Linked DNA regions of Fodinicurvata sp. EGI_FJ10296. The protein of the gene in region 2 interacts with the protein of the main gene of each other region in a pairwise test. Links are inferred from orthologs where the notes say so. Each region holds a gene or a part of one and is shown on either strand. Other genes may lie near its edges. The genes, in order: ndk and ABZ728_RS09015.

What was found.
Region 1: the proteins of ABZ728_RS09015 (region 2) and ndk interact in binary tests that used the Escherichia coli proteins (3 or more experiments, as listed by UniProt). The link is inferred for Fodinicurvata sp. EGI_FJ10296 from one-to-one orthologs.

The regions. Positions count from the first base shown.
Region 1 is NZ_JBFCVL010000002.1:179,857-183,072, forward strand. The notes cover bases 99-2,996. They hold ndk (nucleoside-diphosphate kinase), read right to left. Parts: upstream 1,810-2,996; coding sequence 1,387-1,809; downstream 99-1,386. Other genes in these bases: purN (phosphoribosylglycinamide formyltransferase), read left to right, coding at 99-469; ABZ728_RS04285 (hypothetical protein), read left to right, coding at 592-738; ABZ728_RS04290 (DUF3293 domain-containing protein), read left to right, coding at 779-1,279; ABZ728_RS04300 (ABC-F family ATP-binding cassette domain-containing protein), read left to right, coding at 1,954-2,996. In the rest of the region: more of purN, read left to right, coding at 1-98; more of ABZ728_RS04300, read left to right, coding at 2,997-3,216. UniProt on the Escherichia coli protein: Major role in the synthesis of nucleoside triphosphates other than ATP. The ATP gamma phosphate is transferred to the NDP beta phosphate via a ping-pong mechanism, using a phosphorylated active-site intermediate.
Region 2 is NZ_JBFCVL010000004.1:42,874-46,180, reverse strand. Bases 243-3,231 are described here. They hold ABZ728_RS09015 (5-formyltetrahydrofolate cyclo-ligase), read left to right. Parts: upstream 243-1,431; coding sequence 1,432-2,031; downstream 2,032-3,231. Other genes in these bases: ABZ728_RS09005 (hypothetical protein), read right to left, coding at 2,907-3,231; ABZ728_RS09010 (TIGR00282 family metallophosphoesterase), read left to right, coding at 2,076-2,894; zapA (cell division protein ZapA), read left to right, coding at 845-1,174; ABZ728_RS09030 (hypothetical protein), read left to right, coding at 494-760. Also shown: tkt (transketolase), read right to left, coding at 1-118; more of ABZ728_RS09005, read right to left, coding at 3,232-3,307. UniProt on the Escherichia coli protein: Involved in the removal of 5-formyltetrahydrofolate.

The DNA.
Region 1 (3,216 bases), on a different replicon or contig from region 2:
CGAACTGGTGTGTCTGGCAGGCTTCATGAAGCTCTTGTCGGCGGCGTTCACCGAACGCTGGGAAGGGCGCCTGCTGAACATCCATCCGTCGCTGCTACCGGCGTTCAAGGGCCTCAATGTGCATCGTCGGGTGATCGATGCCGGTGTCCGCTTGACGGGCTGCACCGTCCATCTGGTAACGGCGGATATGGATTCCGGCCCGATCCTGGTGCAGGCAGCGGTACCGGTGCTCCTCGACGATACCCCCGATCGTCTGGCGCAGCGGGTGCTGGCGGCTGAACATTCCTGCTACCCGCATGCTTTGTCATTGTATGCTTCAGGAAAACTGCAGCTTTCTGCGGGCAAGATCATTGCCGTTCCCGGCGACCCGCCGGAACACGGCAACGCCAACGGGACTCCGCCAACCTGCATGATAATGGCGCCGACCTTCGCCGGGACGACTGCAGGCGACCCGACGCGGGATGCATGATCGTTCCCGCCCGATGGCACTCATCAGGTGCCGGACGGACCTGCCGGATCGATTTCCCTTGTCAAAGCCGATGACGAAATTTAAGTACCCTCTAACGCGAAAACGCTCTTGGGATGAATGACATGGCAGCCGACAATCATCGTACGTCCGAACACGATGACTTGATGGAATCTCGCCGCCAGATGTGGAGCGGCTTCATCAGGTTCAGTACCTATTCCATCGTCGGTGTCTGCCTTATCCTGATCGGTCTGGCCCTGTTCCTGGCCTGATCGCCGGACGGATACATTCGCCGACAGATGTTTTCCGATCATGTGCAGCATCAATGCATCACGAAGATTGACGGCTTACACCCGTATCGGGCTCAAGAAACTGTACGAAACGGCGGTGTACCGAATTGACGCGCCGGGCGGGTCGATCCTCGTTCAAATAGACGCCGCCAAGCGTCCCTATGCCGGTCCACGCCGCATTCGACCCGGCCATTGGACCGCGGATGACCCTCGCGCTTCAAAATTGTTTCCCATCGGCGCCGATTCCGCGGCAATCGTCACCGCCGACAACCCATACAGCCGCCATCGCGCGGCAACCTTCAACGCCGCCGCGCATCACCGTCTGATCCTCAGGGTGCGGAAAAGCGGCCACCGGTTTCTTCACGCCGCCGGGATTGACGTAAGCGGGCGGTGGCCCCCGGAACCCGGTCTGTGCATTCTCGGCTGCTCACTCAGGCATGCTTGCGACCTTGCCGCTGCGTTCGGCCAAGCGGCCTTTGTCTGGATCGAACGTGGCTGCGGCGCACGCGTTCAATTCACATGATAATGACTGTAAAAACTGATAATGACTGTAAAAACGAAAAGCCGGGAAATCGCCCTCCCGGCCTCTCGAGTCACATGATCCGAATCGTCGGGTTACAATTGGTCCGGTTAACCGACGATTTCAGTGCCGGCGAAGAAGAACGAGATTTCCTCGGCGGCCGTGTCGGCACCATCGGAGCCATGGACCGAATTGGCCTCGATGCTTTCGGCGAAGTCTTTGCGAATCGTTCCGGCGTCGGCATTGGCCGGGTTGGTCGCACCCATGATTTCCCGGTTCTTCGCGACGGCGTTCTCGCCTTCGAGAACCTGGACGACGATCGGCCCGGAGACCATGAACGCGCACAGCTCGCCGAAGAAGGCCCGCTCGGCATGTACGGCATAGAACCGCTCGGCCTGCTGGCGGGTCAGCTGGATACGCTTCTGTGCGACGATGCGCAGCCCGGCGCCCTCGAATCGGGCGTTGATGGTGCCAGTGAGGTTCCGGCGCGTTGCGTCGGGCTTGATGATTGAAAGAGTACGTTCGACGGCCATTTCGGCACCTGCTGTAAATTGCGTTAAATGTTCTCGTAAGACGTTGGGTGTTGAGACACCTGGACCCGCGGCCTTATAACCGCACCCGCACCGGCGGGCAACCGCGTCGGTAACATACCCAGATCCTGGTACGGACAGTCGTTTATGTTGAAACTCGATTCCATCACCTATCGTATCGAAGGCCGGCTGCTTCTCGATGGCGCCAGCGCGACGATTGACCCCGGCCATCATGTCGGTCTCATCGGTCGCAACGGCACCGGCAAGACGACGCTGTTCCGTATGATCACCGGTGAACTGGCCCCGGACAGTGGCGAAATCTCGCTTCCGTCACGGTGGTCGGTCGGCACCATCGCGCAGGAGGCGCCGGACGGCGACACGACGCCGCTGCAGGCGGTCCTCGATTCCGACCGCGAGCGCGCCGCGCTGCTGGCCGAAGCCGATACGGCAACAGACCCCATGCGCATCGCCGAGGTCCACACCCGCCTGGCCGATATTCAGGCCTATGCCGCACCGGCACGGGCCGCTTCGATCCTGGCCGGCCTGGGCTTCGACGAATCGGCGCAGGGGCAACCCTGCGGCAGCTTTTCCGGCGGACTGCGAATGCGGATCGCATTGGCCTCGCTGCTGTTCCGGCAGCCCGACCTGCTGCTGCTGGACGAACCGACCAACCATCTGGATCTCGACGCGACGATCTGGCTGGAATCGTTCCTCAAATCGTATCCGGGCACGATTCTCATCATCAGTCACGACAGGTCGCTGCTGAACCGCGCCGTTTCCGGCATCATTCATCTGGAGGGCCGCAAACTGACCGGCTATGCCGGGAACTATGACAAATTCGAGGAGACCCGACGGCTCCAGCGCGAACTGCAGTCGGCTCAGGCCAAGAAGGTCGAGCGACAACGGGCCCACATGCAGGCGTTCGTCGATCGATTCCGCGCGCAGGCGAACAAGGCGCGACAGGCGCAGAGCCGCCTGAAAGCGCTGGAAAAGCTGCCCGACGTCCAGGTCCCGGTAGACGACACACCGATTCACTTCGATTTCCCGGCGCCGGAGCCGCTGGCCTCGCCGATCATCACGCTCGACAAGGTCACCGTCGGCTATGACGGCAAGCCGGTCCTGAAGAATCTCTCGCTCAGGATCGATATGGACGACCGGATCGCACTGCTCGGTGCCAATGGTAACGGCAAGTCGACCCTGACGAAACTGTTCGGCGGCCGCCTCGATCCCATGGATGGCGAGATTCAGAAATCGCGTCATCTCAAGGTCGGCTATTTCGCGCAGCACCAGCTTGACGAGGTCGATCCGGCTCTCACGCCGCTGGAGAACATGCGGCACTTTGCCCCCGGGGCGACCGACCAGCGCCTGCGCAACCATCTAGGGCGGTTCGCTTTTGGCCGCGACAAGGCC
Region 2 (3,307 bases):
GGAGGTGCCGGGCCCACAGGACCGTCGCCGCATCGGCCATGCCCATGGGCATGCCGGGATGCCCCGATTTCGCCTTTTCCACGGCATCCATCGACAGTGCGCGAATGGCATTGGCCATAGTGCGCAGGGGAAGCTGTTCGCCGGGAATGCCGGATGCGGCTGTCTGGTCGGGGGTCGATGCTGCGGACATTTGTCGGCTCTGCCTGCTGGTGGACGAGGAACGGCTTTTTTGCGGCTTCAAAACGCGGCCCCCACCGGTCGGGCGGCGCCTTTCCGGTGGGAAACCAGAGGGCGGGAACCCCCCGGTCGTCATGGGCGGCAAACATGCCCCTGCCAGCCCCGAAGGTCAATATACGTTGCCCCATGTGCCTCGCGTTCGGCAGGGGCATTCGGCCTGTTCGGGAAGTGCGACGCGGGCCGTTGTTGACGATTGCCCCTCATTCTCCTTAATCTGCGCATCGGGGTCGCATCGTTCAAAGGGGTCAATACCTGCATGTCCGCCGTGCCGGAACAGCTACAGCGTCTTGCGGCCGCCCTCGATCGACTGGAGGCGGCGCTGAATACCCGCATCGCCGAGGCGGAACAGCTGGATCGCGCCGCTATCGAGGCGGAGATCGAGCATCGGGTCGAAGATCGGCTGCCGCAGCGCATGGCGGCAGAACTGGATGCGATCAAATCTTCCCACGAGTCGGAACGGGCGACTCTGACCCGCAAGGTGGACGATGCGATCGCGCGCCTCGAAACCGTTCTTAGCCGTTGATGCGGGTGCCGGTCGTCCGCTGGCCTCTGTCATCGTTCATCGTTTCCGCCGCCCTATGTGTCGCTGATCGACAGGAAACCAGCCATGCCCATCGTCGATGTCACGCTGAACCATCGGGTTTACCCGATTGCTTGCGAAGAGGGGCAGGAGGATCGGGTCCGTAACGTCGCGCGCTTTCTTCAGCAGCAGGTCAAGGAGGTGCGCAATCAGGCGCCCGGTGCGACGGACGCCCATCTGCTGGTAATGGTCTGCCTGATGCTGGCCGACGAACTGACTGATTCCCGCGGTAAACCCAGCGGTCCCGGCAGGGACCCGGCGTCGCCGGACGACGGCGAGGCCGAAGCCATGGCAGCGATGGTCGCAACCCTCGCCGAACGTATCGAAACCATTGCGCAACGCCTTGAACAGGCCTAAATCTAGAGGCGAGGCTGCGCGGCACGTCAGGCACCGCTATCCCGGGGGCCGATGCGACTCCTCTAGGGAGCTGTCCCTGTCATGACCCTGGTCATGATACTACGGCACCCACCTGCGTAAGCAGGGCCCAAGAGGTGATAGGTTCGCCAACGGTCGTGTGGCCTCGCAGGTTTTGACACCATCCCCGGCATCGACCGGCCGCAGCCAGCGGCAGGGTCGATCCACCCGAACGGATCTCGCAGGTGGCGGAGTACGTCATGACGTCAGTGTCCATCGACGCCAAGGCGGCGCTGCGCCGTCATGCCCGCGCGCGCCGCGCAGCGGCCCATGCGGCGGCGTCCGGGACCGCGCCGTCTGAAATGGCCCGACAGTTGCTCCGGGCCGTCGAATGCGGAAACGGCCCCGTTGTCGCCGGATATACTGCCATACGCGACGAGATCGACCCACTTCCCGCCCTGGCGGCCATGGCGACGGCCGGGTGTACGACGGCCTTGCCGGTGGTGGACGGCGAGGCGCAGCCGCTGGTGTTCCGGCGCTGGTCTCTGGGCGATCCGCTGGTGCCTGACGGGTTTTCGGTCCCGGCACCGCTTCGGGAAAATCCTGAAATCGATCCCGACGTCCTTTTGGTGCCCATGCTTGCCTTCGACCGGGAAGGCAGGCGCATGGGCTATGGCGCCGGGTTCTACGACCGGACGCTGCAGGCTCTCAGACGCCGCCGGCCGGTGATCGCAATCGGCCTGGCCTATGCCGACCAGGAGGTTGATCGCGTGCCGACGGACGCCTATGACGAGCCCCTCGATTGGGTCGTCACAGAGCGGTTCGCGATCCGCTGCGCTCCGACGGTCGATCAGCCGTAATCAGCGTTCGGTCCTTATATGGTTAGTTGATTGGAATCAGGTCGATGAGACTGTTGTTTATCGGCGATATCGTCGGTCGTACGGGGCGCGAGATGCTCGCCGATACCCTGCCGCGGTTGCGGCAGTCACTGAGGCCGGATTTCACCATCGTGAATGGAGAGAACGCAGCCGGCGGCTTCGGAATTACGGCCAAGATTGCGGGTGAGTTCTTCGATCTCGGAGCCGATTGCGTGACGCTCGGCAATCATAGCTGGGATCAGCGCGAGATGCTCAGCCACATCGACGAGGAAACCCGCCTTGTCCGGCCGGGCAACTATCCCGCCGGGACACCGGGGCGCGGCGCGACGGTCCTTTCTGCCGGCGGCGGGCGCCAGGTCATGGTCATCAATCTGATGGGCCGCCTGTTCATGGATGCGCTGGACGATCCGTTCGCCGCGGCCGACAGGCTTCTGGCCGACATCGCGATGCCCCGGGACGTCGATGCGATCGTGGTCGATTTTCATGCCGAGGCGACGTCGGAAAAATACGCCTTTGGTCATTATCTGGATGGTCGGGCCAGTCTCGTGGTCGGAACGCATACGCATGTGCCGACCGCCGACCATCACATCATGGAGCATGGAACGGCCTTCCAGTCGGATGCCGGCATGACCGGCGATTACGACAGTGTCATCGGTATGAGAAAGGAAATCTCGATCCACCGGTTTGTCCGGAAGCTGCCGGGCGATCGCATGACACCGTCAGAAGGGCCGGCGACGTTGTGCGGTCTGGTGGTCGACACAGACGACAAGACCGGCCTGGCGGTCGCAATTCGGCCCTTGCGCGTGGGCGGGGTGCTTTCGACGGCATCCGGAACTGCCGAATAATTTCAGCGCGGGTTACCGGTATTTGCGGATGCGCGATTTTCCGAACCTCAGGACGCCGCCGACCGGGAAGAACAGCCCGAAGACGCCGACCAGGGCGGTCAGCGCAAGCAGGAGCGGGTCCCGCAGGGCGCGTTTGGTCCAGTTGACGTCCACGCGGCTGTCCTCGGCACCGATGCGGCCGATCTCCAGACGGGTGAAGTCCAGCGCCGTGTAGGCGACCGCCGAATAGCCGGCGTCGTCGTCGTTTCCGGGCGCCAGAAATCCATAGGCGAAATAGGTGCCGGTGGCGGAAAGTCCGGGCGGGATGAACTCGGGCTCCAGACCCTGGAATCGTATCTGATCGCCGGCGAAGAACGCGCCTTCGTCCACGGTGATCGGGCGGGATCTGAACGGCAGGGTTTCACGGATCTGGT